4 regions of the Streptomyces sp. NPDC002055 genome follow, and region 2 is predicted to be linked to each of the others. Evidence: riboswitches for the same ligand, from Rfam matches in the RefSeq annotation. Region 2 holds a riboswitch; each other region holds the start of a gene.
The links. Region 2 has a riboswitch for cyclic di-AMP ahead of ABT112_RS03425 (M23 family metallopeptidase). Riboswitches for the same ligand answer to the same signal wherever they lie in the genome.
Positions count from the first base shown of each region.

Region 1: another riboswitch for cyclic di-AMP. It lies ahead of ABT112_RS20000 (transglycosylase family protein); the one in region 2 lies ahead of ABT112_RS03425 (M23 family metallopeptidase).
Region 3: another riboswitch for cyclic di-AMP. It lies ahead of ABT112_RS06275 (transglycosylase family protein); the one in region 2 lies ahead of ABT112_RS03425 (M23 family metallopeptidase).
Region 4: another riboswitch for cyclic di-AMP. It lies ahead of ABT112_RS18005 (C40 family peptidase); the one in region 2 lies ahead of ABT112_RS03425 (M23 family metallopeptidase).

Region 1 covers NZ_JBEOXS010000030.1:65,302-72,545, forward strand. The annotation lists gene ABT112_RS19990 (SDR family NAD(P)-dependent oxidoreductase) at 1-330, shown strand, start outside; gene ABT112_RS19995 (hypothetical protein) at 361-717, opposite strand; gene ABT112_RS20000 (transglycosylase family protein) at 1,057-2,289, opposite strand; cyclic di-AMP (ydaO/yuaA leader) riboswitch at 2,295-2,436, opposite strand; gene ABT112_RS20005 (permease) at 3,133-4,050, shown strand; gene ABT112_RS20010 (TIGR03943 family putative permease subunit) at 4,047-4,805, shown strand; gene ABT112_RS20015 (acyl-CoA dehydrogenase family protein) at 4,906-6,147, opposite strand; gene ABT112_RS20020 (TetR/AcrR family transcriptional regulator) at 6,296-6,940, shown strand; gene def (peptide deformylase) at 6,997-7,244, opposite strand, start outside.
Region 2 covers NZ_JBEOXS010000004.1:114,914-122,157, forward strand. The annotation lists gene ABT112_RS03415 (M16 family metallopeptidase) at 1-526, shown strand, start outside; gene ABT112_RS03420 (M16 family metallopeptidase) at 538-1,905, shown strand; cyclic di-AMP (ydaO/yuaA leader) riboswitch at 2,226-2,384, shown strand; gene ABT112_RS03425 (M23 family metallopeptidase) at 2,398-3,189, shown strand; gene ABT112_RS03430 (GntR family transcriptional regulator) at 3,371-4,078, shown strand; gene ABT112_RS03435 (HPr family phosphocarrier protein) at 4,408-4,689, opposite strand; gene ABT112_RS03440 (bifunctional acetate--CoA ligase family protein/GNAT family N-acetyltransferase) at 4,808-7,244, shown strand, end outside.
Region 3 covers NZ_JBEOXS010000007.1:161,228-168,471, forward strand. The annotation lists gene ABT112_RS06255 (DUF6479 family protein) at 1-12, shown strand, start outside; gene ABT112_RS06260 (lysoplasmalogenase) at 199-969, shown strand; gene ABT112_RS06265 (cytochrome P450 family protein) at 1,158-2,543, shown strand; gene ABT112_RS06270 (transglycosylase family protein) at 2,648-3,664, shown strand; cyclic di-AMP (ydaO/yuaA leader) riboswitch at 3,920-4,091, shown strand; gene ABT112_RS06275 (transglycosylase family protein) at 4,096-4,770, shown strand; gene eno (phosphopyruvate hydratase) at 4,986-6,275, shown strand; gene ABT112_RS06285 (FtsB family cell division protein) at 6,410-6,895, shown strand; gene ABT112_RS06290 (DUF501 domain-containing protein) at 6,955-7,244, shown strand, end outside.
Region 4 covers NZ_JBEOXS010000026.1:41,152-48,395, reverse strand. The annotation lists gene ABT112_RS18015 (C40 family peptidase) at 1-750, opposite strand, end outside; gene ABT112_RS18010 (hypothetical protein) at 993-1,346, shown strand; gene ABT112_RS18005 (C40 family peptidase) at 1,533-2,681, opposite strand; cyclic di-AMP (ydaO/yuaA leader) riboswitch at 2,690-2,867, opposite strand; gene pcrA (DNA helicase PcrA) at 3,148-5,622, shown strand; gene ABT112_RS17995 (M23 family metallopeptidase) at 5,843-7,244, opposite strand, start outside.

The sequences.
Region 1 (7,244 bases), on a different contig from region 2:
ATCGAAGGATCCTCGCCCACACCGGGGCACGCGCACTACGCCGCGTCCAAGGCGGCCCTGATCCAGCACGCGCGGGCGGCGGCGGTGGAGTACGGACCGTCCGGGATCCGGGTGAACACGGTCTCCCCCGGCCTGATCAGCCGCCCCGGCATCGAGGAGGCGTGGCCCGAGGGGGTGGAGCGCTACCGGGCCGCGGCGCCGCTCGGGCGACTCGGCACTCCGGCCGACATCGGCCGCGCCTGTGTGTTCCTCGCGTCGTCGATGGCGGGCTGGGTCACCGGCCACGACCTGGTGGTGGACGGCGGGGTGACGGCCCGGTCGCCCTGGTAGGCACCGCGCCGGACGCGGTCGTCCCGGACGTCACCAGGCGAGCAGCCGGGGGTCCACCCGGGTGGCGGGCTCCGGCGCCGGGGGCTGCGCGGGGACCGGGACCGTGCACGCCGAGCGGCCCACGGTGCGGGGCGGCAGGGTGACGGTGCTGCCGGCGGCCTGCCGGAGCCAGCGGACGATGGTCCCGACGGCGTCCTCGTCCAGCTGCGCGAGATCGTGGATGACCCGCAGGTCGTCGGGGTGCGGCGGGACGGCGGCCCGGGTGAGTTCGGCGTGCAGCATGAGCCGCAGCCCGTCGGCCGGCGTCAGATGGCCGCCGATCCGGGCCGGGTCCGGGGCGTCGGGCCGCGGGGGGAGCTCCATCGTGACTGCCGTCGGATCGGCCATGGTCGGTGCCTTCCTTCAATTCCCCATCGGTCAGGGGGAAATCATGGTCTCCCGTTCCGACGGCCGGTTTCTCCCTCCGGTTGCGGATCGGCCTCCGGGATCACCCGTCCGGCCGCACGGCGGGGCCGTTTCCCCGCCCCCGGACACCCCCGCGGTCACGGTCTCGGCCGGCTCGGCCGGGCGGGGGACGGCGCGGCGCGCGGACGGGCCGCGCCGAAGCGGCGCACACAACGGACGAGGCGCCCGCCCCCGTGCAGCGGGGACGGGCGCCTCGGTCCGTCGGTGAGGCCGGTCGGTCACCCCGGGCCTCGGTGCCACGCGCCGGGCCGGCGCGTGGGCTCAGATGCTGACGCCGTGCTCGCGCAGGTAGGCGACCGGGTCGATGTCCGAGCCGTAGTCCGGACCGGTGCGGACCTCGAAGTGGAGGTGCGGGCCGGAGGAGTTGCCGGTCGAGCCGGACAGGCCGATCTGCTGACCGCCGGTGACCGACTGGCCGGCCGACACGGACAGCGAGGACAGGTGGGCGTACTGGCTGAACTTGCCGTCGGCGTGGCGGATGACGACCTGGTTGCCGTAGGAACCGCCCCAGCCCGCGGAGACGACCTCGCCCGCACCGATGGCCTTCACCGTGGTGCCGGTGGGCACGGGGAAGTCGGTGCCGGTGTGGTAGCCGCTGGACCAGCTGGCACCGGACTGGTGGTACGGGGTGCCCACGGAGAGGTCGTCGACGGGGGCGGTGAAGCCGTCGGCGGACTTCTGCGCGGCGGCCTTGGCCGGGGCGGCCTGCTGCTTCGGCTCGGCCTTCGCGGCGGGCTTCGGCGCGGCCTTGTGCTCGGCGGCCTGGTGGGCCTCGTGCTTCGGAGCCGGCCGCTCGGACTCGCGCTCGGGGGCGTCGTGCTTCGGGGCGCCCTTCTCCTTGCCGCCCAGGGTGAGCTTCTGGCCCGGGAGGATCAGGTTCGGGTCGCCGCCGACGACCTCGCGGTTGCCCTCGTAGACCCGGTGCCAGCCGCCCTTGACGTCGTGGGTCGTGGCGATCTTGTACAGGGTGTCGCCGCGGACGACGGTGTACGAGCGGGTCTCGGACCCGGCGCCGGCCTTGCGCTCGGCCGGCTTGCCCTTCTCGCCCTGGGGCTTCGGGGCGGACTCGGCCGGGGCGGCCTTCCCGCCGTCGGGGCTGATCTGCGGGGCGGCGCCGCCCTGGGTCAGCCCGGCCTTGCCGGAGCAGACCGGCCAGGCGCCGGGGCCCTGGCCGTCGAGGACCTTCTCGGCGACGGCGATCTGCTGGTCCTTGGTCGCCTGGTCGGCGCGCGCGGCGTAGTCGCCGCCACCGAAGGCCTGCCAGGTGTCGTTGGTGAACTGCAGGCCACCGTAGAAGCCGTTACCGGTGTTGATGCTCCAGTCGCCGCCGCTCTCGCACTCCGCGACCTTGTCCCAGGTGTCGACGGAAGCGGCCTGCGCCGAGCCGGCACCGATGAGCGGTAGGGCGATTCCGGCACTACCGGCAGCGGCGATGAGAGAAGCTCGGGAAATACGGCCGGGGCTGTACCGGCGGTGACGTCCGCGTGCAGACATAGGGGTATTCCTCTCCTACGCCTGCGAGGTGAGCTGTCGGGTTCGGGCTGGAGTTGCCCGGCCGCGCCCTGAGCAGCGTCGTGCGCTGCGGCGCGTCTTCACCCCAAGCCGTTCCTCGCCTGTTGCGCGGTCCGGCACCTACCTGGTTCCCCCGCTCCTGCCGTGGTGCGTTGGTTGTTTCCTCTCCACCGGCGGCAGGACTCGGCGCTCCGACAGAGTACGGCCCGCCCTTTCATGGGCAGGCAGCGGTAAAAGTAAGCGCACCGAATTCTTTCCGACAAGTGGCGAGTATTCCCCGGAATCACCTTTCGGTAGATCCACTCGGGACAGGGTCACACTGAGCTCCGGATCTTGATCCGAGAGCGATTCGCATTACTACTGAACGACTCTCACGTTCGGCGGGCGGTAACCGAGTTGCCCGGATTCACGCTTTTCGCGTGGGCGGCATCACACCCCGGAAATATCTTTGTGAAATGGGTCACCACGGAGCCAATTGTCCGACTTTGAGGTGCATTTCGACTTTGCCTCGATGAAGGAGGATTGATGTCTATTTGCCGTATACATCCCGCAGCTCGGCACTCGCACCCCGAACCACTCCCCTCAGGGGGCATATCCGGCGAAACGGATGATTCGCTGCCCCGCCCACCGCGGTGGCAACCCCGGCGGGGGCCTCTCCCCCGGTTATCGTGTGGTTCTTGATCGCGGACGTGCGGAGTCAGTGTGCAGAGAGCGGAAGAGCTGATCGACACCTCGCCGCCGGTGCGGCACGCCTCCGGCGCGACCGCGCTGCTCCGGGGGCGCAACCGTTCCGCGACTCCCCTGATCGCCACGGCCGCAGTCGCGCTGGCCGTGGCGGCGGCGCTGGTCCTGGGCGGCGGGAGCCTGCTCGCCCACCCCGGCGTCCAGGCCTGGCGGACGGTCTGTGTGGCCATCGTGATCCAGGCCCTTCCGTTCCTGCTGCTGGGCACGGCCGTGTCCGGCGCCATCAACGCCTTCGTGCCCGCCGACGCGTTCAGCAGGCTGCTCCCGAGGAAGCCGGCCCTCGCCGTCCCCGTCGCCGGCGCCGCCGGGGTGGTGCTGCCGGGGTGCGAATGCGCCTCCGTGCCGGTGGCCGGAAGCCTGATCCGGCGCGGCGTCGCCCCGGCCGCCGCCCTGACGTTCCTGCTCTCGGCTCCCGCCGTGAACCCCGTGGTCCTCACCGCCACGGCCGTGGCCTTCCCCGGGAACCCCGGCATGGTGGCCGCCCGGCTCGTCGCCTCGCTCCTCACCTCGGTGATCATGGGATGGCTGTGGATCCGGCTCGGCCGCGCGGAATGGCTGCGCCTGCCGGCCCGGGGCGGCGGCCACACGGCCGGGAACAGCCGCTGGGAGGAGTTCCGGCTGGGCTTCCAGCACGACTTCCTGCACGCGGGCGGATTCCTGGTGCTCGGGGCGATGGCGGCGGCGACCTTCAACGTCGTGGTACCGGGTTCGGTGCTGGACACCTTCTCCGGATCGCCGTGGCTCTCCGTCCTCTTCCTCGCCGGGCTGGCGATCGTCCTCGCGGTCTGCTCCGAGGCGGACGCGTTCGTCGCCGCGTCGCTGACCGGCTTCTCCCCGACGGCCCGGCTGGCCTTCATGGTGGTGGGGCCGATGGTCGACCTCAAGCTCATCGCGCTGCAGTCGGGCACCTTCGGACGGGCCTTCGCCGTCCGGTTCTCCTCGGCCACGGCCGTCGTCGCCGTCGGCTGCAGCGCGCTGATCGGCTGGTGGCTCCTGTGAAGCGGAACATCCAGGTGCTGCTGCTCCTGCTATCGGGCGCCGGGCTCCTGCACATCGCGCTCTTCAGCGACATCTACCTCCGCTATGTGAAGGAGGGCCTGCGCGTCCCGCTGATCCTCTCCGGTGTCCTGCTGGTGGCGCTGGGGCTGGTGGGGGCGGCACGGGACGGCTTCCCGTTCGCCGGTCCGGACACCGACGGCGGGACCGGCGAGGAGGAGGACGCGGACGCCGCGGACCACGGCCACGACCACCGCCGCGGACCGCGGGTCGCCTGGCTGCTGTTCCTCCCGGCCCTCACCCTGCTGTTCTTCACCCCGCCCGCGCTCGGCTCCTACACGGCCGCGCGGGAGCGCGATCCGGCCACCGAGGAGCAGCAGCGCTTCCCCGCGCTGCCGCGCACCTCCCCCGTGCCGCTGGCGCTGTCGGACTTCCAGGCCCGGGCCCGCCAGGACACGGCGCGCAGCCTGGCGGACCGCCGGGTCCGGCTGACCGGCTTCGTCACCCCCGGCAAGGGCGAGGTCTGGTATCTCACCCGGCTCGTCCTGAGCTGCTGCGCCGCGGACTCCCGGTCCGTGAAGGTCGAGATGCGCGGCATGCCCGAGCCGCCGGCCGACTCCTGGGTGAGCGTGACGGGCACCTGGCACCCCTCCGGCACCCCGGGCAGGCCGTCGGCCCGGGCGGCCCTCGACGCGGACGACGTGGAGCACATCGCGCAGCCGGCCAACCCGTACATGGACTCCGTGCCCCGCATCTGAGCCCCGGCCCGCGCCACGGAAGCCACCGTGCCCGGCACCGGCACCCAGCACCAGGCACCGGCACGGTGGCCTCCCGCGAGCGGGCTCCCGCCGCGAGCCGTCAGCGGATGGGAAGGCCGGAGAGCGTGCGGGCGATCACCAGGCGCTGTATCTCGCTGGTGCCCTCGAAGATCGTGTAGATGGCGGCGTCCCGGTGCATCCGCTCGACCGGGTACTCCCGGGTGAAGCCGTTGCCCCCGAAGATCTGGATCGCCTGGGCGGTGACCTCCTTGGCGGTCTCGCTGGCGAACAGCTTGGACATCGACCCCTCCGCGGAGGTGAACGGCTTGCCCGTGGTCGCCATCCAGGAGGCCCGCCACACCAGCAGCCGGGCCGCGTCGATCCGGGTGCGCATGTCGGCGAGCTGGAAGGCGACGCCCTGGTTGTCGATGATCGGCCGGCCGAACTGGGTGCGGGTCCGGGCGTACTCCAGGGCCTCCTCGTAGGCGGCCCGGGCGGTGCCCACGGCCATGGCCCCGACCGCGGGGCGGGATGCCTCGAAGGTGGCCATGGCCGCGTTCCGCACCCGCTCGCCGCCACCGGCCGGCGCCGCCTCGCGGGCCCGCTCACGGGCCCGGGCCAGGCGCTCGTCCAGCTTCTCCTTGCCGCCGAGCAGGCAGTGGCCGGGGACCCGGACGTCCTCCAGGACGACCTCGGCCGTGTGCGAGGCGCGGATGCCGTGCTTCTTGAACTTCTGCCCCTGGGAGAGCCCGGGGGTGTCCGGCGGGACGATGAACGAGGCGTGCCCCTTGGAGCCGAGCTCCGGGTCGACGACCGCCACGACCACATGGACGTTGGCTATGCCGCCGTTGGTCGCCCAGGTCTTGGTGCCGTTGATCACCCACTCGTCCTTGGCCGCGTCGTACACCGCACGGGTGCGCATGGAGGCGACGTCGGAGCCCGCGTCCGGCTCGGAGGAGCAGAAGGCGGCGACCTTCACATCGTCCGGTTCGCCGTACATCTGGGGGATCCAGGTGCCGACCTGCTCCTCGGTGCCGTTGGCCAGCACGCCGACCGCCGCCAGCCCGGTGCCGACGATGGACAGGGCGATCCCCGCGTCACCCCAGAAGAGCTCCTCCATCGCCATGGGGATGCCCAGGCCGGTCGGGTCGAAGTACTGCTGGGCGTAGAAGTCCAGCGAGTACAGGCCGATCTTGGCGGCCTCCTGGATCACCGGCCACGGCGTCTCCTCCCGTTCGTCCCACTCGGCCGCGGCCGGGCGGATGACATCCGCCGCAAATCCATGGACCCAGTCACGGAGGGCCTTCTGGTCGTCGTTCAGCTCGAGCGAGAACTCGGGCATCGTCCCCTCCACCTGCCGGTTACTTGCGGTAACGTCAGTGTGTTACCGGCCAGTAAGCCCTGTCAACTCCCTGCTCCCGCTCCGACCTTCCGAGCAGGCAGGTGTTACGTTGCGCGGGAAGCGAGCGCACGGGCGGGGAGTACACGTGATGGAGACCAGTCAGCGGGACGGCCAGCAGCGAAGCGCGGACCAGCGGCGCAGGGAGCTGCTTGAGGCCGCCGACCGGGTGGTGCTCCGTGACGGGCCGGGGGCGTCCATGAACGCCATCGCCGCCGAGGCCGGCATCACCAAGCCGATCCTCTACCGGCACTTCGGCGACAAGGGCGGGCTGTACCGGGCCCTGGCCGTGCGGCACACCGACGCCCTGCTCGACGGGCTCCGCGCCGCGCTGGACGCACCGGCCGAGCGCCGCCAGCGGGTGGAGGCGACCCTGGACACCTATCTGGTGGCCATCGAGGCCCGCCCCCAGGTCTACCGGTTCCTCATGCACCCCGCCGACGACACCCAGACCGGTGACCAGGGCTTCGACGTCGGCCGGCACTCCGCTCCCCTGCTGCGCCGGCTCGGGGAGGAACTCGCCCAGGTCATCGCGGAACGCGTCGACCTCGGCCCGGAGAACGACGAGGCGGCCCGGGTCTGGGGCCACGGCATCGTCGGCATGATGCACGCGGCCGGGGACTGGTGGCTGCGCGAACGCCCGGTCTCCCGCGCCACGTTGGTACGGCATCTCGCCGACCTGCTCTGGGGTCGGCTCGCCGAGGCGGGCGACCGCCCCGGCGGCCCCGCCTTCTGACCCCGCCTCTCCCGACGCGGGACCGGAACTCCCGGCCGGTCCGCCCGAGCTCCCGGTCAGGAGCCGGCCGCTCCGTCCGCCCAGGGGGCGCGCCGGGCCGCGCGCAGGGCGCGGCGGCGCCGCAGGCCGGCCAGCCGGTCGGTGAAGACCCCGCCGTCCAAGTGGTCCATCTCGTGCTGCAGACAGCGGGCGAAGAAGCCGGTGCCCTCCACCCGCACGGCCGCGCCGGAACGGTCCGTGCCCTCGACGACCGCACGGTCCAGGCGCGGTGTGCCCGCCTCGACACCCGGCAGCGAGAGACAGC
Region 2 (7,244 bases):
GGCGCTGACCGTGCTCGGCGGCGGCGAGTCCTCGCGGCTGCACAACCGGCTGGTCCGCCGCGACCGCACGGCCGTCGCCGCGGGCTTCGGCCTGCTCCGGCTGGCCGGAGCGCCGTCGCTGGGCTGGCTGGACGTGAAGACCTCCGGCGGCGTCGAGGTGCCGGCCATCGAGGCCGCCGTCGACGAGGAGCTCGCCCGCTTCGCCGCGGAGGGGCCGACGCCCGAGGAGATGGAGCGCGCCCAGGCCCAGCTGGAGCGCGAGTGGCTGGACCAGCTCGCCACCGTCGGCGGCCGCGCCGACCAGCTGTGCCGCTACGCCGTGCTGTTCGGCGACCCGCAGCTGGCGCTGACCGCCGTCCAGCGGGTCCTGGACATCACCGCCGAGGAGGTGCAGGCCGTGGCCGCCGCCCGGCTGCGCCCGGACAACCGCGCGGTCCTCGTCTACGAGCCGACCGCCCCCGCCGCCGACGACACCGCCGACGGCACCCCCGCCGACGACACTGCAGACGAGGAGGCGGACCGGTGACCGACGCCACCATGACCTTCCACCCCCAGCCGCAGGGCGGCATCGCCAAGCCGTGGGCCTTCCCGGCCCCCGAGCGCGCCACCCTGCCCAACGGCCTCACGGTGCTGCACTGCCACCGGCCCGGCCAGCAGGTGGTGGCCGTCGACATCAACCTCGACGCCCCGCTGGACGCCGAGCCCGAGGGGCTGGACGGGGTCGCCACGATCATGGCCCGGGCGCTGTCCGAGGGCACCGACAAGCACACGGCCGAGGAGTTCGCCGCCGAGCTGGAGCGCTGCGGCGCGACGCTCGACGCGCACGCCGACCACCCCGGCGTCCGGGTCTCCCTGGAGGTCCCCGCCTCCCGGCTGGCCAAGGCGCTCGGGCTGCTCGCCGACGCACTGCGCGCCCCGGCGTTCCCCGACGGCGAGGTCGAGCGGCTCGTCGCCAACCGGCTGGACGAGATCCCGCACGAGCAGGCCAACCCGGCCCGCCGCGCGGCCAAGGAGCTCTCCAAGGAGCTCTTCCCGGCCTCGTCCCGGATGTCCCGCCCCCGGCAGGGCACCGAGGAGACCGTCGCACGCATCGACGCCGCGGCCGTCCGGGCCTTCTACGAGGCGCACGTCCGGCCTGCCACCGCCACCGCGGTGGTCGTCGGCGACCTGGCCGGCACCGACCTCGCCGCGGTGCTCGGCGACACCCTGGGCGCCTGGACCGGCGGCCCCGCCGAGCTGCGCCCGGTCCCGCCGGTGACCGCCGACGACACCGGCCGCGTGGTGATCGTGGACCGGCCCGGCGCCGTCCAGACCCAGCTGCTGATCGGCCGGATCGGCCCGGACCGGCACGACCGGGTGTGGTCGGCCCAGGTGCTCGGGATCTACTGCCTCGGCGGCACCCTCACCTCCCGGCTCGACCGGGTGCTGCGCGAGGAGAAGGGCTACACCTACGGCGTGCGGGCCTTCGGCCAGGTGCTGCGTTCCGGTCCCGACGGCACCGGCGCCTCACTGCTGGCCATCAGCGGCTCGGTGGACACCGCCTCCACCGGCCCGGCCCTGGACGACGCCTGGAAGGTGCTGCGCACCCTCGCCGCCGAGGGCCTGACCGACGCCGAGCGGGACGTCGCCGTGCAGAACCTCGTCGGGGTCGCGCCGCTGAAGTACGAGACGGCCGCGGCCGTCGCCGGCACCCTCGCCGACCAGGTGGAGCAGCACCTGCCGGACGACTACCAGGCGCAGCTCTACGCCCGGCTCGCCGAGACCGGCACCGTGGAGGCGACGGCGGCGGCCGTCAGCGCCTTCCCGGTGGACCGGCTGGTCACCGTGCTCGTGGGCGACGCCTCGCAGATCGAGGAGCCGGTGCGCGCGCTCGGCATCGGCGAGGTGAAGGTGGTCGGCGGCTGAGCCGTCCCGGGCCCGGAGGCGGGGAAGGCGGGTCCCAACCCGCCGGTCCGCCGGGCCCGTTGTGGCGCGGCTGCCCCAAGGGGCTTGTCCCCGGGGGCGGCTGACGCCGCGTCGGTCCGTTCCCGCGGGCCGTGACACGACAGCGAACCCCGGTGCCGGGTACGGCGCCGGGGTTCGGTCGTATGCCCGTTTTGTAGGTGAGGGCGAGTGTTCTCCTGTGGTGTGCGCAACAAAGATCGGCATTTCTTTGGCGATTGAAAGATGTCCCGTTTAGCGTCGGTCCGGCTGTTCGGTCGGACACCGGCCGCACCCGCGGCACCGGACAGTCATCGCCGAGTCCCCGTACGGCGCGAGCCAGGGGAGCCGGGGACCCGTGCGCAGTCCCTGGGGTGAATCGGACGCCTCTTACGAGGGGTCCGTAGGAGACCTTCCTGCTCCGAACCCGTCAGCTAACCCGGTAGGCGAGAAGGAAGGAAAGGAGTACGCCGCCCCATGGCGTTCACCCGTGCCACCGGGAAACACCGCCGTCCGAGCCGCATGGCCCGTTCCGGCGCGAACATCGCAGGCATAGCCACCCTCGCCACCGCCGGCGCCGTCGCCTCGGTCGCCACGCCCGCGCTCGCCGCGCCCGGGGAGACCCCGGCGCCCGAGGAGACCGGGCTGCGCCAGGCGATCGTCGCCGGGGACAGCCTCGCCGACACCATCGATGCCCAGGCGAAGGCCCAGCAGGAGGCCGCCGACGCGGCCGCCGCCAAGGCCAAGGCCGAGGCCGAGGCCAAGAAGCGGGCCGCCGAGGCGCGGCGCGAGGCCGCCGCCAAGGCCGAGAAGGCGCGCGAGGCCAAGGAGCGGGCCGCCCGCGAGGCCGAGCGCAAGCGTCTGAACACCTTCGTCCTCCCCGTCGAGGGCGGCGTCTCCACCGGCTATCAGGCCTCCGGCGGCGCCTGGTCCTCCGGCAGCCACACCGGCATCGACTTCCACGCCTCCACCGGCACCTCCGTCCACGCCGTCGGCGCGGGCGAGGTCGTCGAGGCCGGCTGGGGCGGCGCCTACGGCAACAACGTGGTGATCAAGATGAAGGACGGCACGTACACCCAGTACGGCCACCTGTCCTCCGTCGGCGTCTCCGTGGGCGAGACGGTCACCCCGGGGAAGCAGATCGGCCTGTCCGGCAACACCGGCAACACCACTGGCCCGCACCTGCACTTCGAGGCCCGTACCTCGCCCGACTACGGCTCGGACATGGACCCCATCGCCTACCTCCGGTCGCACGGCCTCAGCCTCTGAAGCCTCCGGCTGCCGCCGGGCCGCAGAGCAACGCCGGTCCGGTCTGTCCAAAAGTCAGCGCCGGTCCGGCCGTACGCGTCGGAAACGCCTCCGCATTGCCATAGAGTTCCTGAACGGGGCGGCGCCGAATTGTGCTTCGCCCTTCACCTTTCACAGGAGGTCGGGCCATGCGGGGGCGACGGTGAACGGCAATACGCTGCCGACGGCCGGTAAGGGAATTCCGGCGCACGCGGTGTGCCAGGCGATCCGGGACGACATCGTCTCCGGTGCGCACCCGCCCGGCAGCCGGCTCACCGAGGAGGTGCTCGCCCGCCGGTACGGCGTCTCCCGGGTGCCGGTCCGGGAGGCCCTGCGCACGCTGGAGTCCGAGGGGTTCGTGACCACGCGCCGGCACGCCGGTGCCTGTGTCGCCGAGCCCACCGCGCAGGAGGCGGCCGACCTCCTCGACATGCGGGTGCTGCTGGAACCGCTGGGCGCCGCCCGCGCCGCCCAGCGCCGCACCGAGGCCCATCTCAAGGTGCTGCGCGGACTGGTCCGGCTGGGCCAGGAGCGGGCCCGCCGGGGGCACACCGCGGATCTGCGGCCGCTCGGCGACTGGTTCCACGAGACCCTCGCCCAGGCGTCCGGCAGCCCCAGCCTGGCCTCGCTGCTGACTCAGGTCCGCCGCAAGGTCACCTGGGTGTACGCGGCCCATCCGCCGGTCCGCAGGGCCGAGTCCTGGCAGGAGTACGGGGCGGTCACCGACGCGGTGGCGCGGCGTGACGCGGACCGGGCCCGCGCGCTGATGGCCGCGCACGCCGAACGGTCCCTGGCGGCCTACCGGCTGCGCCGGCCCTTTCCGGTGAGAAATCCGAAACAACCCGTCAACACGCTGAGCGCGGGGAATTAACAGAATTCCGGTAACGGCGGGCGGGAATTCGGTCCGCGCATTCCCTGTCGAACGGGAAACGGGAAACGGGAAACGGGGAACGGGGAACGGGAACGAGAGCGGGAACGGGAACGAGAGCGGGAACGAGAGCGGGAACGGAAAAAGGACCGGGCCGCGGCGCCCCTCCGAGAGGTTCACCACGGCCCGGCCGTGCACGGCATTTCCCGGCGGTCAGCACGGCCCGGCGGTCCGCACGGTGGCGGCCCGCACGTCGGCGGTCTGCTCGGTGTCCCTTCCCGCGGCGGCCGCGCGCCGGACACCCGCAGGGCCGCCCACCGGGGCGGCCGGGGTCAGACGGTCTCCGGGAGCTCCTCCAGCCCCTCGGCGACCAGCTTCGCCAGCCGGTCCAGAGCGGCCTCGGCACCGTCGGCCTCGGAGGAGAGGACGATCTCCTCGCCGCCCTGGGCACCCAGTCCCAGCACGGCCAGCATCGAAGCGGCGTTGACCGGGGTGCCGTCGGGCTTGGCGATCGTCACGGGGACGCCGGAGGCGTTCGCCGCGCGAACGAAGATCGAAGCGGGCCGGGCATGCAGGCCCTCGGCCCAGCCGACAGTGACGCGGCGCTCAACCATGGTGTTGCCCTTCGGGTCGTGGCGGTCTTCAGATGGGACAGTTGTCTAGACCAGACGCGGCCAGTCTCTCACGGCACTTCCGGTGCTCCCCGCGGCCCTGCGCCCGTAGGCTTGGGCCATGGAACTGCCGTCGGAGCACGCCTACCCGACCCACTGGGAAGCCGACGTCGTGCTGCGTGACGGCGGCACCGCACAGATCCGGCCCATCACTCCGGATGACGCCCAGCGCCTGGTGAGTTTCTACGAGCAGGTCTCGGACGAGTCGAAGTACTACCGCTTCTTCGCACCGTACCCCCGGCTCTCCGATCGCGATGTGCGCCGGTTCACCCACCACGACTACGTGGACCGGGTCGGCCTGGCGGCGACGGTGGGCGGGGAATTCATCGCCACCGTCCGGTACGACCGGATCGACGAGCGGGGCATGGCGGCGTCCGCCCCCGCCGACGAGGCCGAGGTGGCCTTCCTCGTGCAGGACGCCCACCAGGGCCGGGGCGTGGCCTCCGCGCTGCTGGAGCACATCGCCGCGGTCGCCCGCGAGCGCGCCATCCGCCGCTTCGCCGCCGAGGTGCTGCCCGCCAACACCAAGATGATCAAGGTGTTCACCGACGCCGGGTACACGCAGAAGCGCAGCTTCGAGGACGGGGTGGTCCGGCTCGAGTTCGGTCTCGAACCCACCGACCGGTCGCTCGCCGTGCAGCGCGGCCGGGAGCAGCGGGCCGAGGCCCGCTCCGTGCAGCGGCTGCTCGGCCCGGGCTCGGTCGCCGTCATCGGAACCGGCCGGCGCCCCGGCGGTGTCGGCCGCTCGGTGCTGCGCAACCTCCTCGACGGGGGCTTCACCGGCCGCGCCTACGCCGTCAACCGCGCCTTCCCGGACGGCACCACGGAGCTGGAGGGCGTCCCCGCCCGCCGCTCGGTGAAGGACATCGACGAGCCGGTGGACCTCGCCGTCGTCGCCGTACCCGCCGAGCACGTGCCTGCGGTGGTCGCCGACTGCGGCGAGCACGGGGTGCAGGGGCTGGTGGTCGTCTCCTCCGGTTACGCGGAGAGCGGGCCGGAGGGCCGCGACCGGCAGCGCGAACTCGTGCGGCAGGCACGCTCGTACGGCATGCGGATCATCGGGCCCAACGCCTTCGGCGTGCTCAACACCGACCCCGGGGTACGCCTCAACGCCTCCCTCTCGCCCGAGCTGCCCCCCGCGGGGCGGCTCGGCCTCTTCACGCAGTCCGGCGCGATCGGCATCGCCCTCCTCTCCGGACTGCACCGGCGCGGCGGCGGCCACGTCGGGATCTCCACCTTCGTCTCCTCCGGCAACCGGGCCGACGTCTCCGGCAACGACTTCCTCCAGTACTGGCACGACGACCCGAACACCGATGTGGCGCTGATGTACCTGGAGTCCATCGGCAACCCGCGGAAGTTCACCCGGCTCGCCCGGCGCACGGCCATGGTCAAGCCCGTGGTCGTCGTCAAGGGCGCCCGGCACAGCGGCAGCGCGCCCACCGGCCACGCCGTACCCACCACCCGGATCCCGGACGGCACCGTCTCCGCGCTGCTCCGGCAGGCCGGGGTGATCCGGGTCGACACCGTCACCGAACTGGCCGACGCCGGGCTGCTGCTCGCCGGGCAGCCGCTGCCCGACGGCCCCCGGGTCGCGATCCTGGGCAACTCCGAATCGCTGGGCCTGCTCACCTACGACGCCTGTCTGACCGAGCGGCTCCGCCCGCTCCCGCCGCGCGACCTCACCACGGGCGCCACCCCGGACGACTTCCGCGCCGCGCTCTCCGCCGCACTGGCCGACGACCTCTGCGACGCGGTCGTGGTCACCGCCATCCCCTGGGTCGGCGACGACGGCCCTCCGGACGGCGGATACGGCGGCCGGGCGCTGGCCGCGGCGCTGCGCGAGGCGGTCGCCGCGAGCCCCGTCCGCAAGCCGGTGACCGTGGTCCACCTGGAGATCGACGAACTCGTCGGCGCGCTGGGGGCGCCGCTGGACGGCCCGCCCGACGGCGAGCCGGACGGCGCCCGCATCCCCGCCTACCCCGCCGCGGAGCGGGCCGTCCGGGCCCTCGCCGAGGCCGTCCGGTACGCCCAGTGGCGGCGGCAGGCCGCCGAGACCGGCCGGGTGCCGGAGTACGACGACATCCAGGAGGCCGAGGCCGGGTCCGACATCGATCTGCTCCTCGGCGCCGGGGCGGACGGCCCGGCCGCCGCCGAGCGGTCCGGCGGCACGGCGATGCCCCGCAGCACGCCGCTCGGCCCCGCCGACGCGGAACGGCTGCTCGCCCGGTACGGCATCGCCGTGCGGCGCACCCTGCCCGCCCCCGACCCGGACACCGCCGCCGCTGCCGCCGCCCGCCTCGGCTACCCGGTGGCCCTGAAGACCACCGCCCCGCACCTGCGGCACCGCGCCGACCTCGGGGGAGTCCGGCTGGACCTCACCAGCGAGAAGGAGCTGCGCCGCGCCCATCAGGAGCTGACCGACTCCCTCGGCAAGGCCGACGAGCTGTGGCCCGTCGTGCAGGCCATGGCCCCGCGCGGGGTGGACACGGTCGTCCGGG
Region 3 (7,244 bases), on a different contig from region 2:
GGCACGGGATGACCCGGCGCGCGTGACGCGCCCGGACGGCACGCACGCCCGGCGGGACCCCGGCCGCCTCGGGCCGCGGGCCGGGGGAGAGCTGCGCCCGTGGGCCGACGGCCCACCCGCCCGACGGCCCGGTGGGAGCGGCACATCACATCACCCCACCGTTGACGGGGCATCAGCGGCATCGCGAGACTGCCTGCCATGGCGATCTTCGGGCAGGGCGGGCAGCGCAGGCGGACCGGGCAGGGCGGCTTCCGGCGGCAGGGCGTACTCCGGGCGGCGGCCGCGGCCGCACAGCAGCTGACCCGGCCCGACGGCCACGGGCGCGGTGCGCTCGCGGCGTTCGGAGTGCTCTCCGCGGCCGACCTGGTGGGCGTGAACAGCAGCCCGCGTGGCCTGCGCCGGGCCGCGAAGCCGCTGCTCATGCCCGCGCTCGCGGTCCATGTGCTGCGCCGCCGCCCCGACACCTCCGCGCCGGTCCCCAAGGCTCTCGTCGCCGGACTCGCCTTCGCCGCCGCCGGTGACACGGCGCTTCTCTTCGACGAGCACAAGCCCGCCTTCCTCCTCGGAATGGCGGCGTTCCTGGGCACCCAGGTCAGCTACACCGCGGGCTGCACCGGACTCGGCGCACTCCGCGGCATCGCGCGGAAGCCCTGGCCGGCGGTCGGCTGTCTGGCGGGCTGGGCCGCGGTGAACGCCGCCCTCGCGCCGACCCTCGACAAGCAGCTGCGGCTGCCGGTGGCCGGCTACAGCCTCGCGCTGGTCGCGATGACGGTCACCGCGCTCGGCGTGGGGGGCCGGGTCGGTGCGGGCGCCGCCGCCTTCCTGGGCTCGGACCTGCTGATCGGGCTCAAGGAGGCGGGCCGGGAGGTCCCCTCCCAGGAGGTGCTGATCATGGCCGGGTACCTCCTCGGCCAGTACCTCCTCACCTCCGGCTGGCTGGAGCACCACGACGCCCGGCAGACCGCGTAACGTCCTCCGGCTCCCAAGCCTCCCAAGCCTCCCAAGCCTCCCGGGGATCCCGGCCCCGGCTCCCGGGACACCGGCCTCCGGCCGTGGCTCCCAGGACCCCCGTTCCCGGCCCGGCTCGCAAGGCCCCGGCTCCGGCGTCCCCGCGGACGGGGCGGCGGGGCCTCCCGGCCGGGCGGTTACGGTGGAGCGTGCCCCAGGAAAACCCCGATCCGACCCCGGACGCCACCGCCCCGGACGCCTCGACTCCGGACGCCACCGCCCAAGACGCCACCGCCCCGGCCCCCGAGACCTCCGCCGCTCGGGCCCAGGACGCCTCGGACCCGGACTCCCCGCCCCAGCTCTTCGGCTGGGAGTTCGCCGCGGACCCGTATCCGGCGTACGCCTGGCTGCGCGAGCACAGTCCCGTGCACCGGACCGCGCTGCCCAGCGGCGTCGAGGCCTGGCTGGTGACCCGGTACACCGACGCCCGGCAGGCCCTCGCGGACGCCCGGCTCTCCAAGAACCCCGTCCACCACAGCGAGTCCGCCCACGCCAAGGGCAAGGTCGGCATTCCCGGCGAGCGCAGCGCCGATCTGATGACCCATCTGCTCAACATCGACCCGCCGGACCACACCCGGCTGCGCCGCCTGGTCTCCAAGGCCTTCACCCCGCGCCGGGTGGCGGAGTTCGCGCCCCGGGTGCAGGAACTGACCGACCGGCTCATCGACGGCTTCGCCGGGAACGGCTCCGCGGACCTCATCCACGACTTCGCCTTTCCCCTCCCCATCTACGCCATCTGCGACCTGCTGGGCGTACCGGCCGAGGACCAGGACGACTTCCGCGACTGGGCCGGGATGATGATCCGGCACGGCGGCGGACCGCGCGGGGGAGTGGCCCGCTCGGTCAAGAAGATGCGCTCCTACCTGGCCGAACTGATCCACCGCAAACGGGCGGAACCGGGCGACGACCTCATCTCCGGCCTGATCCGCGCCAGCGACCACGGTGAGCACCTGACCGAGGGCGAGGCGGCCGCGATGGCGTTCATCCTGCTGTTCGCCGGCTTCGAGACCACGGTGAATCTCATCGGCAACGGTATGTACGCGCTGCTGCGCCATCCCGTTCAACGGGAGCGGCTGCAGCGCTCCCTGGCGGCCGGCGAGACGGAGCTGCTCGCCACCGGCGTCGAGGAGCTGCTGCGCTACGACGGCCCCGTCGAGCTCGCCACCTGGCGCTTCGCCACCGAGCCGCTGACCCTCGGCGGGCAGCGGATCGCCGCCGGGGAGCCGGTGCTGGTGGTGCTGGCCGCGGCCGACCGCGATCCGGAGCGCTTCGACGCGCCCGGCACCCTCGACCTCGCCCGCCGCGACAACCAGCACCTGGGCTACGGCCACGGCATCCACTACTGCCTGGGCGCACCGCTCGCCCGGCTGGAGGCGCAGACCGCGCTGGCCACCCTGCTGCGCCGCCTGCCGGATATGCGACTTGCGGTGGAAACAGATGAATTGCGGTGGCGTGGCGGGCTCATCATGCGGGGACTGCGGACCCTTCCGGTGGAGTTCACCCCTACAGGAAGTGAAGGTTTGTCAACTACGTGACCAATACGTGATCTCGGCTACATCGTCTTGTGACTGCCGTGGGCCGCCGCTACTTTCAAGCGGTCCCCCCACGGCTCCCTGTCACTCGCTCGAAAGGCAACCGCATGCGTTCCGGGAACGGTCGACACCGCCGCCCCCGCCAGGCACCCGCCATCTTCGTCACCGTCGGCATGACCGGCGCGGGCATCGCGATGCCGCTGCTCGGGGCCACCGGCGCCCAGGCGGCGGACGCCGATACCTGGGACCGGGTCGCCCAGTGCGAGAGCGGCGGGCTGTGGAGCGCCAACGCCGGCAACGGCTTCTATGGCGGCCTGCAGTTCACTCAGGAGATGTGGGAGGAGCACGGCGGCCGGGACTACGCGCCGCGCGCCGACCTGGCCAGCCGCTCCCAGCAGATATCGGTGGCCGAGAAGATCCTCGCCGAGCGCGGGCCGGAGGCCTGGCCCAGTTGCGCCACCAACGCGGGGCTGCAGGAAGGGGGTGAGGCCCCCGATGTCGACCCCGGCAGCACCGAGCCGCCGGGCCCGCTGGAGTCCCTGCTGCCGCTCGACCCGGAGTACTCCGACGGCGCGTCGTCGTCCGACGGCGCCGACGACGACGCGGACCGTGCGCAGAGCGACGACGCCGATACCGACAAGGGCGACGGCGAGCAGCGCGAGGACGAGAAGAGCGGCGACGGGAAGAGCGGCGACGCGGACGGCGGCAAGAGCGGCGACGACAAGGCCGACGCCGACCGGTCCGACGAGGGCGACGGCGCGTCCGGCGGGAAGGACGGCTCGGGCCAGGGCGGCTCGGACCGGGACGGCTCGGGCAAGGGCGGCTCGGACCAGGGCGGCGAAGGCGCCGGCCGGCACCGTGGCGCCCCCGCCGACGAGCAGGAGTCCGGGGACGGGGAGCGCGACGGCGGACGGCACGCCTCACGCGGTGAGGACCGGGCCGACACGTCCGCGGACGGCCGGTACACCGTCCAACCGGGTGACAGTTTGTCGGATATCGCTCAGGAGTACGCCCTTCCCGGTGGTTGGAGCGCGCTGTACGCGTCGAACGAGGACGTCGTCGGCTCCGACGCGGACATGATTCGCCCAGGCCAGGACCTCGATCTGAGCGATTCCGAAGGGTAGTTCGAGCCCTTTCCGCCCGTTGTGGGTGCGTGAGAGAAGCATCTCATCGGCCCAACGCGCCTGTCTGGACGGCCGGATGTCCCTGTACCCGCCCTCACCTGCGGTGATGTGAGTGACGGGCGGGCAGGGAGGGGTTCGGTGGGCGGGATGTCGCACTTTGAACCCACGGGGCCGGTGTGCTTACCGTCGTGTCCGCTCGCCACCGCGGGCGCCTTCGACCGTCACGCCGAATCCTGCCGGCGGCCGGAGGGAATCGTCGCGAAAGCGCCGTAGGCAGGAGCGGGGGACCCAAGGTAAGTGCCGGACACGTCCGTTGAAGGATGAACGGGCCGACCGGCTAGGGGTGAAGCCCGGTGCGCAGGCACCGGGCCGGGCACTCACAGCCCGAACCCGACAGCTCACCTCGCAGGCGTCGGTGAGGAGACCGTTCCATGCTGCTTTCCGGCAAGAACAAGCATCGCCGTCCGTCCAAGGCCGTCCGTATGGCCGCGCTCGCCGGTCTGGCGGGCACCGCCGTGGCCGCCCCGCTGATCGGCGCCACCTCGGCCTCCGCCGCCTCCGTGGACACCTGGGAGAAGGTCGCCCAGTGCGAGTCCGGTGGCAACTGGTCCATCAACACCGGTAACGGTTACTACGGTGGCCTGCAGTTCTCCCAGTCCAGCTGGGCCGCCGCGGGCGGCACCCAGTACGCCCCGCGCGCCGACCAGGCCACCAAGGAGCAGCAGATCGCCGCTGCCGAGAAGCTGCTCGCCCAGCAGGGTCCGGGCGCCTGGTCCTGCGCCGGGGCCGGTGGCCTCACCGCGGGCGGCCCGGCCGCCGGTGTCGACACCGGCTCCTCCTCCGGCGGCGGCGCCGCGGAGGACCGCGGTGCCCCGGAGCACGCCGACCGCAGCGACCGCCCGGCCGCGGCCCCGCAGAAGCAGGCCGCGCCGAAGGCCGTCAAGAAGGGTGACGGCGAGTACAAGGTCAAGTCCGGCGACACCCTCGGCACCATCGCGAAGGCCGAGGACGTCAAGGGCGGCTGGAAGAAGGTCTACGACCTGAACAAGGACATCGTGGACGACGCCGATGTGATCTACCCGGGCCAGCGGCTCCACCTGAGCTGACCCGCCTCCCGCCGCCCGGCCCCGGCCGGGCGGCGGGCCACCCCCGGCCGAGCGCCCTGCCCCCGGACGCGCCCGGCCGGGGCGTGCTTTGCGGGCCTATGGGCGCCTTTTTGTCTCGTCGGGCGGGCAGAGGCCGACCGATGCGGCCGGTCCGGTTAGGCTCGTGGCGCAGCGCCACTGAGGCACTGCGAATCTGCGTCACACCCATGAAGGAGATGCTCGTGCCGTCCATCGACGTCGTCGTAGCCCGGGAAATCCTCGACTCGCGAGGCAACCCCACGGTCGAGGTCGAGGTCGGCCTCGACGACGGCAGCACCGGTCGTGCCGCCGTCCCCTCCGGTGCCTCCACCGGAGCGTTCGAGGCCCTCGAGCTCCGCGACGGAGACAAGAGCCGCTACGGCGGCAAGGGTGTCGAGAAGGCCGTCCTCGCCGTCATCGAGCAGATCGGCCCGGAGCTCGTCGGCTACGACGCCACCGAGCAGCGGCTGATCGACCAGGCGATGTTCGACCTGGACGCCACCCCGGACAAGTCCTCGCTCGGCGCCAACGCCATCCTCGGCGTCTCGCTCGCCGTCGCGCACGCCGCCTCCGAGGCGTCCGACCTGCCGCTCTTCCGGTACCTCGGTGGCCCCAACGCCCACCTGCTGCCGGTCCCGATGATGAACATCCTCAACGGCGGCTCGCACGCCGACTCCAACGTGGACATCCAGGAGTTCATGATCGCCCCGATCGGCGCGGAGTCCTTCTCCGAGGCCCTGCGCTGGGGCGCCGAGGTCTACCACACGCTGAAGTCCGTGCTGAAGGAGCGGGGCCTGTCCACCGGCCTCGGCGACGAGGGCGGCTTCGCCCCGAACCTGGACTCCAACCGTGAGGCCCTCGACCTGATCGTCGAGGCCATCAAGAAGGCCGGCTACACCCCCGGCCAGGACATCGCGCTCGCGCTCGACGTCGCCGCCACCGAGTTCTACAAGGACGGCGCGTACGCGTTCGAGGGCAAGTCGCTCTCCGCCGCCGAGATGACCTCCTACTACGCCGAGCTGGTCGCCGCGTACCCGCTGGTCTCCATCGAGGACCCGCTGAACGAGGAGGACTGGGAGGGCTGGAAGACCATCACCGAGCAGCTCGGTGACAAGGTCCAGCTGGTGGGTGACGACCTGTTCGTCACCAACCCGGAGCGCCTCTCCCGCGGCATCGAGAGCAACACGGCCAACGCCCTGCTGGTGAAGGTCAACCAGATCGGCTCGCTGACCGAGACCCTGGACGCCGTCGAGCTGGCCCAGCGCAACGGCTACAAGTGCATGATGTCCCACCGCTCCGGCGAGACCGAGGACGTCACCATCGCCGACCTGGCCGTCGCCACCAACTGCGGCCAGATCAAGACCGGCGCCCCGGCCCGCTCCGAGCGCGTCGCCAAGTACAACCAGCTGCTGCGCATCGAGGAGATCCTCGACGACGCCGCGGTGTACGCGGGCCGCTCCGCCTTCCCGCGGTTCCGCTTCCAGTAGGACGCGCCACGGCGGGGCCGCCGCACACGGCCCCGCCCGGCATCCGGACGTCCCCGTCCCCGGTCCCGTACCGTGGCCGGGGACGTTCGTACTGGACACGGAGAGCCGGTGCGGGGAGCGACAGGGGAGGCGACGTGGCCGGAGACCGGGAGCGGTTCTCCACCGCGACCAGACTCAAGGCTCTCGGCGAGCAGGCCGCCGCCCGGGTCTACCGGGCCGGCCGGCGCGCCGGACCGCCGCGCCGCAGCCGGCTCACCGGCCGGGCGGCACTGCTGGCCCTGGTGGTCTGCTCCCTCGTCGTCGCGCTCGCCTACCCGATGCGGCAGTTCGTCTCGCAGCGTTCCCTGATCGCCGAACAGCAGCGCCGTGCCGAGCGGGCGCGCGCCGAGGTCGAGCGGCTGCGCGACGAGAAGGCCCGCTGGCAGGATCCGGCGTACGTCGAGCGGCAGGCCCGCGAGCACCTGCACTATGTGCGCCCCGGCGAGACCGGCTACACCGTGGTCCGCGAGGGCGGCCCCGACCCCGTCCGCAGCCGTGACGAGGAGGCGGCCGCCCGCCCCTGGTACAGCGAGCTCTGGGACGGCGTCGACCGCGCCGACGCGGGGCACCGAACCCGATAGGCGACGCGGGACACCGCTCCCGATCAACCGACCGAACCGACGAAGAGATCTGCGCAGGCATGGACACGCCCCCTCCCCCGACCGACCCCACCCCGCCGACCGACGCCGACATCACGGCGATCGGCGAGCAGCTCGGCCGCGTTCCGCGCGGGCTGCGGGCGATCGCCCACCGCTGCCCGTGCGGGCTCCCCGACGTGGTGGAGACCGCGCCGCGCCTGGAGGACGGCACCCCGTTCCCGACGCTGTACTACCTGACCTGCCCGCGCGCCGCCTCCGCCATCGGCACGCTGGAGGCGGACGGCGTCATGAAGGAGATGACGGCCCGGCTCGCCGAGGACCCGGAGCTGGC
Region 4 (7,244 bases), on a different contig from region 2:
GTAGGCGAAGGAGACGGCCTGGGCGGCGCGGGCGTTCGGTGCCTTGAGGCGGGCGGTGCGCGGGGCACCGCGGTCCGCGCGGTCCGCACTCTCGGCGGCGTGGTCGTCCTGCCGGAGGACGGCGGCGCGCTGCTTCGCCGTGAGCCGGTCCAGCAGCCGCTCCGCCGCGGCGAGCTTCCGGTGCGCGGCCTTCTTCTGCGTCCGCAGCTCCGCCTGGTGGCCGCGGAGGTCCGCCAGCCGGTCACCCGCCTGGTCACGGACCTGGTCGAGGCCGCGGAGCTGGTGGCGGATCCCGGCGACGGCGGTCGCCTGCCGGCTGCCCGCCCGGTCCATCAGCGAGGCGCGCTCCAGGTACTGGTCCGGCGCGGAGGAGAGCGCCAGCTGGAGCGCCGGGTCGATGCCGCCCGACCGGTACTGGGCGGTGGCCAGCGAACCCAGGGCGTTGCGGGAGGCGTTCAGCCGCTGCGTCCGGCGGGCCGCCTCGTCCCGGAGTCCGTCCAGGGCCTGCTGCGCCTTCACGGCCTTCTCCCGTGCGCCGTTGTACTTCTCGGTGACCTCCTCGGCCTCCTGGTGGAGCCGGTCGACCTCGGCCTTCACCCGGGCGGTGCCGGGGCCGGGGTCGGCCAGCGCGGTGCCCTCCAGGGCGCCTCCGCCCGCGGCGGAGGCGAGTGCGAGGGTCACCGCCGTACGGGCGGTGGTACCGGTCAGCGATCGCCGCCTGGGCTTCCGGTGCGAGGCCACGGCCGCCATCACATCCTTCCAACGGTCCGACAGCCGCGGGGGGTTCGGCCGTCTGGAGGAGGACGCTAAGCCCGCCGGGCGGGAGCAAGTACGAGGATGAGCGGGACTGGGTCCTTTACGTGCGGGTCTGAACGGAAGCCCCGGGTGATTTCTCGCCGCTCTGACGTTTCCCGGTGCGCGCATGATCGAAATGGCGATAGAGCCGGACCCGGCTGCGAGCGGGTGCTATGGGCCCGGTTACGCTCCGCCGCATGGACATATTGATCAATGTCTTCGTCGGCCTGCACATCATCGGCATCGCCTCGCTGCTCGGCGGATTCCTCACCCAGATGAAGGCGATGGGCCAGGGCACGGCGCGGTTCGTCCCCGGGATGCTGCACGGCGCGCTGACCATGCTCGTCACCGGCGTCGCGCTGGTCGGCCTGAACCAGGCCGACGACCAGACCCCGAACACCGTCAAGCTCGGCGTGAAGCTCGCCCTGCTGGTCGTCATCCTCGCCCTGGTCTATGTGAAGCGGGACGAGGAGAAGGTCGAGAAGGGCGCCTTCGCCGCGGTCGGCCTGCTGACGGTCGCCAATGTGTTCATCGCGGTGCTCTGGACATAGCCCCGCAGTCCCGGCCCGGGACGTACCCCCGCAGTCCCGGCCCGGACGTAGCCCCGGAGTCCCGGAAGGGGGCGGCCCCGGCCGGCCGGAAGCGATACTCGGCCCCGATCCGCCCCTTCAATGGCCCCCCGAACGCAGTGCGCCCCACCGGCGGTCCGGTGGGGCGCACTCCGCGTTGTCGGCCGGCTACGAGGGGCGGACGCTGCCGTAGATCGGCATGTAGGTGATCGCCTCGGTGCGGACGTTGGCGCCCGGCTTCGGGGCGTGGACCATCTGGCCGTTGCCCGCGTAGATCCCGACGTGGCTGATGTCGTCGTAGAAGAACACCAGGTCACCCGGCTTGAGATCCTCGGTGGCGACCCGGGTGCCGACCTTCACCTGGTCCCACGTGGTGCGCGGCAGGGAGACCCCGGCGCTCTTCCACGCGGCCTGGGTGAGCCCCGAGCAGTCGAAGGAGTTCGGGCCGCTGGCGCCCCAGACGTACGGCTTGCCTATCTGTGCCTTCGCGAAGGCCAGCGCCTGGGCGGCCTTGGCCGAGGCGGTGCCGGAGTCCGAGTCCTGGCCGGTGCCGGTGCCGGTGGAAGGGCCCGCGCTGTCGCCCCGCTCGGCTTCCTCCCGGCGCTGCTTCTCGGCCTGCTCCCGGGCCAGCTCCTCCGCCTTGCGCTGGGCCTCCTCCTGCTTCCGGCGCTCGATCGCCGCCAGCCGGGCCTTCTCCTCGGCGGTGAGGTCCGACAGCAGATCGCGGGCCTCGGCGAGCTTGCGCTGCACGGTCCGCTTGCTGGCCCGCAGCCGGTCCTGCGAATCGGTGAGCGACTCCAGGCTCCGGGTGGCCCTGCCCCGCTGCTCGGACGCCTCCTCCTGCTCCTCCTGGAAGTCCGAGACGGCCCGCTGCTGCCGCTGGGTCATCCGGTCCATCAGGTGGTTCTGGTCGAAGTAGTCCTGCGGCTGCTCCGAGAGCATCAGCGTTGCGGTCGGGGCCATCCCGCCCTCGCGGTACTGGGCCGCGGCGAGGCCGCCGAGCTTGCGCCGGGACTCGTTCAGCCGCTCCGTCCGCTTCGCGACGTCGTCGACCAGCCGGTCGGTGCGGGAACGCTGGGCGTCGGTGCGCTCCTTGGCCTGGTTGTACTCCTGGGTGGACGACTCGGCCTGGCGGTACAGGTCGTCGACCTTCTTCTGGACCTCTTCGATACTCTGCGGCGGCTCGTCCGGCGCGGCCTGGGCGCTCTGCGACAGCAGCGTCGCGGACGCCACCGCCGCGGTGGTGAGGCCGACGGCCGCGCGGGCGGAGCTGGGGGAGGCGAGAATGCTGGTCCGCGGTTTGCGGTGCGACGCCAAGGCGCGCGTCTCCTTCCGTGGACCGCCTACCGGGTTAGCTGTCGGGTTCGGGCGGATCGGAAGGCTGCCCTACGGCCCGTGCACGGCGTTCGATCCGCGTGCGGAGGGCCGATTCACCCCATTGTTGCTTTGTGGGTCCCCGGCTCCGGGTGCCTGAGGCAGGGCCGGACTCGGCGGAGGCCGCCCGTGCCGACGCGGTCGTCGGCGGGTGGTGCGAGCCGCCTGAGCGAGCACGGTAGCCAATGTGTGGGGGTGCTGTGAAGGCTGGTGTTCGATATGCCCGAAACCTTTTCGTGACCTGAGGTGTGAGCTCGATCATGCCGCCCCCGGCCTCCTGCCGGCCGGGCCCCACGGCCTGTACCTTGCCCGCCGGCGGACCGGCGGCGGCCGGAACGGGACGGTCGCCGCCGCCCGGACGCGGGAACCGGTGTGGGCTGTCGGTCCGGCGGCCTAGACTCGGTGGGCGATGAGCAGCCTCTTTGACGACAGCTTCCTGGCGGACCTCGAGCACTCGGGCGAGGAGCCCCCGCCGCCGCCCGAGGAGTCCGCGCACCCGCGGGAAGAGGTCCCCCACGACCTCTTCGAGGGGCGCTTCGACCACCCCGTCCAGCGGGACGCGTACTACCGCGACGGCGCGCCGAGGCCTGCCATCGACCCGGCCGCGCTGCTCGAGGGCCTGAACGAACAGCAGCGCGCCGCCGTCGTCCACACCGGATCGCCGCTGCTCATCGTCGCCGGCGCCGGCTCGGGCAAGACCCGGGTGCTCACCCACCGCATCGCCCACCTCCTGGGCGCGCGCCACGTCCACCCCGGCCAGATCCTCGCGATCACCTTCACCAACAAGGCCGCCGGGGAGATGAAGGAGCGCGTCGAGGAGCTCGTCGGCCCCCGGGCGAACGCCATGTGGGTGTCCACCTTCCACAGCGCCTGCGTCCGCATCCTGCGCCGGGAGAGCAAGAAGCTCGGCTTCACCTCCAGCTTCTCGATCTACGACGCCGCGGACTCCAAGCGCCTGATGTCGCTGGTCTGCCGGGATCTCGACCTGGACCCCAAGCGGTACCCGCCCAAGTCGTTCAGCGCGAAGATCTCCAACCTCAAGAACGAGCTCATCGACGAGGAGACCTTCGCCGGGCAGGCGTCTGGGGGCACCTCCCAGTCGGAGACTGGGGGAGGCTTCGAGAAGACGCTCGCCCAGGCCTACGCGATGTACCAGTCGAGGCTGCGCGAGGCCAACGCCCTCGACTTCGACGACATCATCATGACCACGGTCCACCTGCTCCAGGCCTTCCCGGACGTCGCCGAGCACTACCGGCGGCGCTTCCGGCACGTCCTCGTCGACGAGTACCAGGACACCAACCACGCCCAGTACACGCTGGTGCGCGAGCTGGTCGGCACCGGGGAGACCGTGCCGGGCCAGGACGTGGCCGAGCTGTGCGTGGTGGGCGACGCCGACCAGTCGATCTACGCCTTCCGCGGCGCCACCATCCGCAACATCCTCCAGTTCGAGGAGGACTACCCGGACGCCACCACGATCCTGCTGGAGCAGAACTACCGCTCCTCGCAGACGATCCTCAGTGCCGCCAACGCCGTCATCGAGCGGAACGAGAACCGCCGCCCCAAGAACCTCTGGACCGAGGCCGGCGCCGGCGCGACGATCACCGGCTATGTCGCCGACACCGAACACGACGAGGCGCAGTTCGTCGCCGACGAGATCGACCGGCTGACGGACGCGGGCGACGCCCGCGCCGGCGACGTCGCCGTCTTCTACCGGACCAACGCCCAGTCCCGTGTCTTCGAAGAGATCTTCATCCGGGTCGGGCTGCCCTACAAGGTCGTCGGCGGCGTCCGCTTCTACGAGCGCAAGGAGGTCCGCGACGTCCTCGCGTACCTGCGGGTGCTCGCCAACCCCGAGGACACCGTGCCGCTGCGCCGGATCCTCAACGTGCCCAAGCGCGGCATCGGCGACCGCGCCGAGGCGATGATCGAGGCGCTGGCCGCCCGGGAGAAGGTCTCCTTCGCCCAGGCGCTGCGCCGGGTCGACGAGGCGTACGGCATGGCGGCCCGCTCCGCGAACGCGGTGAAGCGGTTCAACACCCTGCTGGAGGAGCTGCGCACCATCGCCGAGTCGGGCGCCGGCCCGGCCACCGTGCTCGAAGCGGTCCTGGAGCGCACCGGCTACCTGGCGGAGCTCCAGGCGTCGACCGACCCGCAGGACGAGACCCGGATCGAGAACCTCCAGGAACTCGCCGCCGTGGCGCTGGAGTTCGAGCAGGAGCGGACCGAGGAGGACCCGGGCACCCTCGCCGAGTTCCTGGAGCGGGTCGCGCTGGTGGCGGACTCCGACCAGATCCCCGACGAGGACGAGGAGGGGTCCGGCGTCGTCACGCTGATGACCCTGCACACCGCCAAGGGCCTGGAGTTCCCGGTCGTCTTCCTGACCGGCCTGGAGGACGGCGTCTTCCCGCACATGCGCTCTCTCGGCCAGACCAAGGAGCTGGAGGAGGAGCGGCGGCTCGCGTACGTGGGCATCACCCGCGCCCGGGAGCGGCTCTTCCTGACCCGTTCCACCATGCGCAGCGCCTGGGGCCAGCCCTCCTACAATCCGCCGTCGCGGTTCCTGGAGGAGATCCCGGCCCAGTACCTGGAGTGGCGGCGCACCGGCCCCGCGATGCCGTCGGCGTCGGCGGGTGCGATGGCCGCGGGCTCCTCGCTCTCGTCCTCGCGGACCAAGGCGGGCCCGAGCGGCTTCGCCACGCGCCGCACCACCGACCGGCCGGTGATCGCCCTGGCCGTCGGGGACCGGGTCACGCACGACCAGTTCGGGCTGGGCACCGTCATGTCGGTCGCGGGCAGCGGGCACGACGCCAAGGCGACGATCGACTTCGGCGACGAGAAGCCGAAGGTCCTGCTGCTGCGGTACGCCCCGGTGCAGAAGCTCTGACAGGGGCGGGAGCCGGAGCGGGGGCCGGGGGCTTGACCCGGGTGGGGTGAGGCTCGGACCGGCGCCCGCCGTCGCGGCCCCCGGGGTGGGAGCCCTTCGGGGTGAGAGAGCGGGGGCCGGGCGGCCTCCCGACGGATCAGGCGGCCGGTTGGCGATCGACGATCGCTCGGGTTCGTGATCGACGACCGCTCGGGTTCGGGTCGCTCTGGTCCGGGTCGCTCTAGTTCGGGTCGAGGCCCTTGCTGCGCAGCCAGGGCAGCGGGTCGACGGCGTCGTCGCCACCGGGATGCACCTCGAAATGCAGGTGCGGACCGGTGGAGTTGCCGGAGTTGCCGGAGAAGGCGATGACGTCCCCCGCCTTGACCGAGCCGGAACGGATCTTGGTGCTGCTCAGGTGGCAGTACCAGGTCTCCGTGCCGTCGGGGGCGGTGACTATGGCCATGTTGCCGTAGGCGAGGTTGTACTGCGTGCGGACGGTGCCGTCGGTCGCCGCCATCACGGGCGTGCCGTAGCTGACCGGGAAGTCGATGCCGGAGTGCAGCGACATCCAGTTGACGCCCGCCTGCCCGTACGTCGCGCTGAGCCCGTGCTGTTCGACCGGGATCGCGAACTTCGGACGCAGCGCCTCCTTGCGCGCGGCCTCCGCCTCCTTGCGCTTCTTCTCCTCGAGCTGGCGCTGCTTGAGGTCGATGCGCTCCTGGGTGCGGCTGGCGCGGTCGGCGAAGTCGTCGGCGTCGGCGCTGAGCGTCGCGAGCTGGGTGTCCATCTTGTTGTTGGCCGCGGACGGCTTGACGGCCGCCGGATCGGGCGCGGCCTGGGTGGTCTTGGACTCGTCCGGGGTGGTGTTGCTGACGGAGGCCGCGGCGATCCCGGCCACGCCCATCACGGCGACGGACGGAACGGCGACGGTGAGCAGGGCGGACCGGCGGGCGGGCATCCGGCGGCGGGCGCGGGCGGAACCGCCGCCGCCCCGGCGCGGGCCGGGCAGGAGGGTCGCCGCGGGCTCGTCCTCGTACTCCGCACGGCCGTCGGCCGCGGTGCCCGCCGCCATGCCGTGGGCGGCGGTCGCGTCGTGGCTCGGGGCGTGCTCCGCGCCGTGCGGTTCCGCCACGGCCTCGAAGACCGCGGTCTCCATGGCGGCGAACTCCGCGGGGTCCACCGCCTCGAACGCGGCAGGGTCCACGGCTTCGAACGTCGCGGTGGCTTCGAAAGTCGCGGTGGCGTCGAAAGTCGCGGTGTGCTCGGTGTCCGTCCCGGCGGGCCGGCCGTAGGCGTCGTACGCCTCCGCGCCCGCGGGGGCCCCGTCGGCCGTCGGTCCCGTCGCGTCCCACGGCTGGGGCTGCCCGCTCTCCCACGCCTGTGCGGCGTCGGCGGCGTTCCACGCCTGGGTCTGCTCGGCGTCCCACAGCTGTGTCGCGTCGGCGCCGTCCCACACCTGTGCGGCGTCGGTGGCCCCGGCCCACTGACCGGTGTTCCACTGGCCGGAGTTGTGCTGGTCCGAGGCGTGTTGGCCCGAGGTGTGTTGGCCCGAGGTGTGCTGGTCCGCGGGGTTGTGCTGGTCCATGGCGTACGAACCGGTCGGGTACTGACCCGTGTCGTACTGACCCGTGTCGTACGGGCCG